2 linked regions of the Candidatus Chlorohelix allophototropha genome follow. The protein of the gene in region 1 binds, or shares a complex with, the protein of each later gene. Links are inferred from orthologs where the notes say so. Each region holds a gene or a part of one and is shown in the gene's direction. Other genes may lie near its edges.

What was found.
Region 2: the proteins of carA (region 1) and carB are in contact, whole or in part, in a solved structure (PDB 1KEE), measured with the Escherichia coli proteins. The link is inferred for Candidatus Chlorohelix allophototropha from one-to-one orthologs.

What each region holds. Positions count from the first base shown.
Region 1 is NZ_CP128400.1:253,938-257,884, reverse strand. Bases 497-3,442 are described here. They hold carA (glutamine-hydrolyzing carbamoyl-phosphate synthase small subunit), read left to right. Parts: upstream 497-1,323; coding sequence 1,324-2,562; downstream 2,563-3,442. Other genes in these bases: OZ401_RS13870 (hypothetical protein), read left to right, coding at 2,576-3,442; OZ401_RS13880 (PadR family transcriptional regulator), read left to right, coding at 708-1,229. In the rest of the region: OZ401_RS13885 (lysylphosphatidylglycerol synthase transmembrane domain-containing protein), read left to right, coding at 1-337; more of OZ401_RS13870, read left to right, coding at 3,443-3,460; excinuclease ABC subunit UvrA, read right to left, coding at 3,738-3,947. UniProt on the Escherichia coli protein: Small subunit of the glutamine-dependent carbamoyl phosphate synthetase (CPSase).
Region 2 is NZ_CP128400.1:493,442-497,416, reverse strand. Bases 137-3,975 are described here. They hold carB (carbamoyl-phosphate synthase large subunit), read left to right. Parts: upstream 137-505; coding sequence 506-3,775; downstream 3,776-3,975. Other genes in these bases: OZ401_RS14810 (SGNH/GDSL hydrolase family protein), read right to left, coding at 137-239. Outside these bases: more of OZ401_RS14810, read right to left, coding at 1-136. UniProt on the Escherichia coli protein: Large subunit of the glutamine-dependent carbamoyl phosphate synthetase (CPSase).

The sequences.
Region 1 (3,947 bases):
AACCTCGGCTTCAGATCTACTGGCTTGTCTCTCAATCACCATCTTGACGATGTTCACGGCAATTATGAGAACTTGGTTGCTGGCTTTTGCGATAGGAATGAACCTAAGCCCACTAGAAGTTATAGCCGCCAGTAGCCTAGCCACTTTCGCCGGGTTGATACCAATTTCAGTCAGTGGGATTGGCGCGCGTGACCTGACTTTGATCGGTATTTTAGCTCAGATGGGGTTTGCCCGTGAGTCTGCGTTGGTGCTATCTACTTTGCTGCTGGTACTCAACCTTGTAAACTTACTGGTTGGAATGGCTATTTGGTTTTCGCGTCCTCGTCGTTTCAGATAATGCGATAGTGATTCAGGAAAGCTACAAAGTAAGCTTGTTCTGGTCTGGTTGTTTATCGGGAATAGCCCCAAAATCCTTTCCCGTGCTACTTTTCTTTTCGGTTATCCTACAATCAAGTTTCCACTAAATTATACCAACTAATTTACACCCGCTTTGATTACATCCAGTGCTGCTGAATTATTGGAATAGATACTACTATCCATTAATGGTATAATATTCATGTGTAAATAATCATTATTGACTATTCGTAATACAATGTATAATGTGTTGCACAATTAGTCAAGATTGACTATAATATGTATCAGAAACATTGAGCTACGTGGAGATACCGTCATTGCCCTCTTTCCGGCAAGTTGTGGAGTAATTATTAATGGATGATCAGTCGCTACTGCTGCTGGGAATCTTGAAGGCGCAAAGCCAGCATGGTTACCAGATTAATGAATTTATTGAGAAAAATCTTAGCCGCGTTACCAACATGAAAAAGGCAACCGCCTATGCCACCCTTGACCGTCTCTCCAAAGCTGGCTATGTTACCGTTACATTTGAGCAAGAAGGAAATCGCCCACAACGCAAAGTCTACTCAATTACCCCTGCCGGAGAAGACTACTTTCTCGAACAATTACGCGAAAATTTATCATCGGCTGAGCAAATGACTTTCACGGGTGATATTGGTCTGATGTTTCTTGATAATTTGCCGCGTCAGGAAGTTGCCGAACACCTTAAACGCCGGCTGGCTGAAGTAGAGAAGCAAATTGTCAGTTTTGAAAAAGCTCCTATTCACGCCAATGGGCATGGTGTTAACCTAGCAGTTGATCATGTACTTACTTTGTTTAAGTCTGAGCAAAAATGGTTGCTTTCTACCATTCCTGAACTTGAATCAGCGGAACAATAAATTGTGTATAAGGGCTTTTTAGCGTATAATTCTGCCAAATTATTTTTGGTATGGTGCAAATGCACTCTTAGAGTTTTTAAATCACGAGGAATAAATGTCGGTTGATTCCGGGGAAGCGATGGAATTATTGAAAAACATACAAACCCCGGCGGGCGCTGAAAAGCTACTAACGCTGCCCGCATTTTCTGATGAGAGACCAGAATTGAATAACCCCACAATATTGGCACTTGAAGACGGTCGAATATTCAGAGGTTGGGGCTTTGGCGCAGCTGAGGTTGCCGAAGGCGAAGTAGTCTTTAACACTAGTATGACAGGCTATCAGGAAATTTGCACCGACCCAAGCTATCGTGGCGAAATAGTCTGTCTCACCTATCCTATAATCGGCAACTACGGCATAATCGATGCTGATGATGAGTCTCGCGAAAGCTGGCTTAGCGGCTTGATTGTGCGCGACTACACCCCCGAATGGAGTAATTGGCGCGCGCAAACCAGCTTGCATAGGTATCTTCAAAAACGCGGCATTCCGGGCATTTACGGAATTGATACCCGTGCGCTTACCCGTCACCTACGTACTAATGGGTTGATGCGGGGGGTTATTGTTCGCCCCAAACCGGAAGAAAGTGATGCCGAAATAATATTGAGAGCGCAAAATGCGCTGATGCCTGCCCAGAAAAACGTGGTCGCTGACGTAACTACCCCGTCGATTTATCGCTACCCTGCCCGCTCAATTGAAGGTTCGAGCGGTGTAGAAACTATGCGAATGGCGGTATTAGATTGCGGTTTGAAAGAAAACATTCTCCGTTCTTTGGCTAGAAGGGGTGTTAGCGCCACCGTTTTACCCAACACTGCCAGCCTGAGTGATGTTATGGCGCTCCAGCCAGATGCAGTGTTCAGTTCACCCGGTCCCGGCGACCCCGAACGCAATACCACAACCATAGAGGCGCTACAAGGTGTGCTTGCGCAGCATATACCGTTTTTTGGTATTTGTCTTGGACACCAATTACTCGGTTTGGCGATTGGTTGTACCACCAGTCGTTTGAAGTTTGGTCATCGTGGGGGTAATCATCCTGTTAAAGACCTTGCCACTGGCAAAGTGCATATAACCAGCCAGAATCATGGGTTTCAGGTTGATGCCGATTCGGTGCCCGTTTCGCAAGGGTGGCGCGTCAGCCAGATTAATTTGCATGATGGTTCGGTAGAGGGATTGGCGCATGAAACCCTGCCCGTCTTCAGCGTCCAATACCACCCAGAAGGGGCGCCCGGTCCGCAGGATAACCAATACCTTTTCGATCGTTTTATTGCGATGGTACAGGATAGCAAGAATAATAAGTAGAAATTAATCTGGAATGGGACAAGGGGTTTTAAACCCCTTTTCTAAACAAAGCTTTTTTGACTTCAAGCGCTATACTTCGGAAGCGGCACAAATGGGTCGTCGTGACGATGATTACAAAATACCGCCCTTACCACCCGAACCGCCACCACCGTTAAATATCGGTGGTGATCCTGATCGGTTTCCTTCGACTGTTTCCGATACCTATTATGACGACGATTATAACTACGAGATACCGCAGGATCAATCGGATAGTGATGAACCGGAGCAGGGTTGGTGGTCGCAGCGTACAACTGCCGCCAAAGCTATTATTATTATGCTTCCGGCTCTAATTGTTGTATATATTATAGTGTTGAGCTTCATCTTTCTATACAGCACTTCTTCAGCCCTTAATACCCCTTCGCCCACTGCGCAGGGTGCGCCACCGCCTACCAATACACTCCCTGAGATTGTGGTTAAGCCTACCATACCCGGTTTATTACAAACTGTCACTACAGCCGGACCGATTCCTACTGCCACGCCACGCCCTACTGCCACACCTGCGCCTACACCCACTCTACTGCCGACTCCGGCTCCTTCGCCCATTGTTACTGCCACAGTAACCGCTACTTCTACTGCAATTATTTCAACTGCAAGTTCCGGTACACCCGGTATAACTATCACTGGCAATATAACTGTAACCCCTACCCTTGCACCTGCCAAAACTCCGACACTCGGAGTTACAAGCACTCCGGCAATTACCGGAACTGTTGCTACAGCTGCAACAACTCTTACCAGTTCAACGGTTACAGCCACTTCTAGTGCGTCCAGTACAATAAAAGCTACGACTACAATAAAAGCTACGATTAGTACAACTAGTGGGTCACTTCACGTCTTGCAAAGACTGTTCCCCAACCATTAGCGCAAACCCATACTGGTTACATTCTGAGAGTGGCTAGAAGCTATAGGCTATCGCGCCAATACCCTTTCTTTTTGATCCGGCGACTTCACCACGGTAGCTGGGAGACGAGAATAGGGGTCGAAAATGGAGGAAATTGCTATAAGTGGGGCGGGCAAATGCATCGAGTTTCTCCTGTGGTAATAGTGTTTTGGCGAACAAAATTTACAACAGGCTGCAATGTATTTGCCCTCTCGCGCTATTTTATTCTTTTTCCTCTCTAAATTTGTACAAAAACGAGCTACGAGGCGACTTTCACCTTATGTCGTACTGATTCCACCTCAAACATATGCTTGAGGTATTGCCCGGTGTAAGATTCAGCTATTCCCGCCACATGTTCAGGAGTGCCGGTTGCCACCACGTTACCCCCTCGATTACCGCCATCGGGTCCGATGTCGATAATCCAGTCCGCCACTTTGATAATATCAAGGTTGTGTTCAATCACCACCAC
Region 2 (3,975 bases), 240 kb from region 1 along the record:
AAACCACCCGATGCAACCACCGCTACTTTTGGAAGCGGAGTAGGCGTAATAGTATCGTCAGAGGCAGTTTCAGCAGGAGTAATGGTGACCTTAACGGGAACGCCTGTTGTCGTATCTCCAGTAGTGGTGGGTTCGGACGCACTAACGGGAGAAGCTGAATCGCCACATGCGGAAAGAGTAAGGCTCAATAACACGATAAGTATACAGGCAGTAGAAAGATAATAACGGTATAATTTCATGTGAAACCTCCCACAAGGATAATGTAATAATAGCAATTCCTTAGGTTTGTCACATTAATTATAAGCCATACAGGAATAACTCAATATGACTAAGTAGACTGTAACCCCTTTAGTACAAAATTTCGACCAAAACATTTCACTATTGTAAGGTTAAATCGGGTTCTGGAATTTGTGAAGAAATCGCAAATTCTTGTTATAATAGGCTGATTTACAGGGCAATGCCGCCCCGCGTTTAATACTTTAGGTCTTAAGGCGAACGGGAGAAAATGAGCGTTAAAAAAGTGCTGGTGATTGGCAGCGGACCCATCGTAATCGGGCAAGCTGCGGAGTTTGATTACGCGGGTACCCAAGCCTGCCGCTCTCTGCGGGAAGAAGGTATTGAAACGGTGCTGGTTAATAGCAATCCGGCTACCATTATGACCGACGATGGCATTGCAGATGTAATCTATATCGAGCCGTTGACGGTCGAATCCCTCACCCGAATCATTGAGCAGGAACGACCTGACGGCATACTGCCTACATTGGGCGGTCAAACCGGGTTGAATATGGGCGTGGCATTGCACGAAGCAGGGGTGCTGGATAAATATCAAGTGCGCTTGCTCGGCACTAGCGTGGATACCATCAAAAAAGCTGAAGACCGAGAGCTTTTCAAACAGGTTTTGTTGGATATTAACGAACCCGTAATCGAAAGCGACATCGCCAGTGATTATGATTTCGCTATGGAAGTCGGCAAAAGCATTGGCTTACCCATCATCATTCGCCCCGCTTATACGCTTGGCGGCACGGGCGGCGGTATTGCCCGTTCATGGGAAGAGTTAGATCACTTTATCAAAAGCGGCTTGAGCGCCAGCCCGATTCATCAGATTCTAGTTGAAAAATATCTGGGTGGCTGGAAAGAAGTTGAATATGAGGTGATGCGCGACTCGAATGATACTTGCATCACCATCTGTAACATGGAAAATCTCGATCCGCTTGGGGTACACACCGGCGATAGTATTGTGGTTGCCCCTTCCCAAACCCTTTCGGACAAAGAATATCAGATGCTTCGTACCGCCAGCATCAAAATTATTCGCAAACTGGGCATAGAGGGTGGATGCAACATCCAATATGCGCTCGACCCCGTCTCCTTCCAGTATTACGTAATCGAAGTAAATCCGCGGGTCAGTCGCAGTAGCGCGCTCGCCTCTAAAGCTACGGGTTATCCGATTGCGCGGGTTGCTGCCAAAATCGCCATCGGCAAACGTCTCGATGAAATTGAGAACGCTGTGACCCGCAAAACACAAGCAGCCTTTGAGCCTGCCCTTGATTATTGTGTGGTCAAAATCCCGCGCTGGCCCTTCGACAAATTCCCCACCGGAGATCGCAGCATCGGCACACAAATGAAAGCAACCGGCGAAGTGATGGCGATTGACCGTAGCTTTGAAGCCGCTTTCCAGAAAGCAGTGCGTAGTCTCGAACTCGGCGGCAAGTCCCTCATGTGGGAGGAAGCCGAATGGAGCAAAAAGGTTGAGGGCGAAGAAGCGCCCTACTGGAAATATATTGATAAAGCGAATGATCGGCGTATGTGGGCAGTTTTTGCCGCCTTACGCCGCGATGAGACCATCGAAGAGCTATACGCCCGCAGCAAAATCGATTATTGGTTTCTGCGCAAATTCCAGTTGTTGGTTGAAATGGAACGGCGTTTACTCAAAGAACCGATGACCTCCAACCTATTGCGGCAAGCGAAACGTTTGGGCTTCAGCGACGACCAGATTGCCGCACTTACCGATGACTTGCCGGAGAGAGTGCGCGAAATGCGTCACCGTCAAGGCATTGTACCGGTTTACAAAACCGTAGATACCTGCGCTGCCGAATTTGAAGCGGTAACCCCTTATTTCTACAGCGCCTATGAGGAAGAAAACGAAGCCCCCTCTATCACCGGTCCCAAAGCGGTGGTTATCGGTAGTGGCCCTATCCGCATCGGACAAGGCATTGAGTTTGACTATAGCAGCGTACACGCCGCATGGGCTTTGCAAGAAGCGGGTGTTCAAAGCATCATGGTTAACAGCAATCCTGAAACAGTCTCAACCGATTTCGACACCAGCAACCGCCTTTATTTTGAAGCGCTGGATGTAGAAAGCGTGATGGATATTCTCGAAAACGAAGGGCAGGATTTATCCGAAGCGCCCGGTAACACTATGAATATGCCTCCGTTGATTCTCCAATTCGGTGGGCAAACCGCCATAAACTTGGCGGAACCATTATCGCTGGCGGGTGCGCCGATTCTCGGCAGCAGTTTTGACAGCATTGATATTGCGGAAGACCGCAAGCGCTTTGAAAACTTCGTAGCAGGGCTAGGCATCAGTCAGCCCCCCGGCGCAACTGTAAATTATTACATGGATGCCTTCAAAGTGGCGGAAACCGTCGGTTATCCGGTGCTAGTACGTCCTAGCTATGTGTTGGGCGGACGGGCTATGGAAATCTGCCATAACATAGAAGACCTTCAACGCTATACCAGTACAGTGGTTAATATCAGCGAGAAACACCCAGTGCTGATTGATAAATACCTTGAAGGCAAAGAAGTTGAGGTTGACGCAATCTGCGATGGTAAGGAAGTGCTTATTCCCGGCGTAATGGAACACATCGAGCGAGCGGGGGTACACAGTGGTGATAGCTTTGCAGTATATCCGGGCGTAAACCTTTATCGCCATGAGGTTGATACCATTGTGGATTACACTACCCGTATTGCGATAGGCTTACAAGCAAAAGGGTTGATTAACATCCAATATGTAATCTGGCAGGGACAGGTCTATATTCTGGAAGTGAACCCTCGCGCCAGTCGCACCGTACCATTCCTGAGCAAAGTTACAGGTGTGCCGATGGTTAAAATTGCCACCAACATAATGCTTGGGAAGAGTTTGCAAGAGCAAGGCTACGCCCCCGGTTTGTGGCCTAAGCAGCCTCTCGTAGCGGTAAAAGCCCCGGTCTTTAGTATGGCAAAACTCTCAGGAGTAGATACCGCACTCGGACCCGAAATGAAATCTACCGGAGAAGTTATGGGCGTGGATTTAACCTATGCGGCAGCAATGCACAAAGCGCTCATCTCCGCCAACATGAGTCTGCCAAAACCGGGGGCGGCGATATTATTTAGCATTGCCGATCGCGACAAAACGGAAGGTCTCGAACTCATTCGCGATTTAGCCGAGATTGGCTACCGTATCCACGCTACTTCGGGAACCGCCGCTATGATCGAAAATGCCGGGATGGTTGTGGATGCAATCGCAATCAAAATCGGTGAAGGACATCCCGATACGGTTGAGCTTATTAAAAGTGGGCAGGTAAAAGCAGTGGTCAACACTATCAGCGGACGGCGGCGACCCTTACTGGATGGTTTTGAGATTCGGCGCGCCGCAGTTGAAAATGGCATCCCCTGCTATACCTCGCTGGATACTTTCCGCGCTGCCGTAACTGCTGTCGCTGCCGCACACAACGAGGGTGCAGATTATAATATCAAACCGCTCTCTTGGTATCGCCAGAAAGAGCATTCAGCAGATTAGCCCAAAATAAAACAGGACGAAGCAATTCAACTAGGATATTTAAAGACTAGAGGCAGGGGGTTAAGCCCCTTGCCTGAAATTATCTCTACCTATAATCGAAGCTAAAAGTTGTGCTATTGCAAACTTATGTATAGTGGGCTAAAATACGGTGGGATACTTATATCAACCAAATTGTAGTTTTGTAAAGTTATGACCGCCTA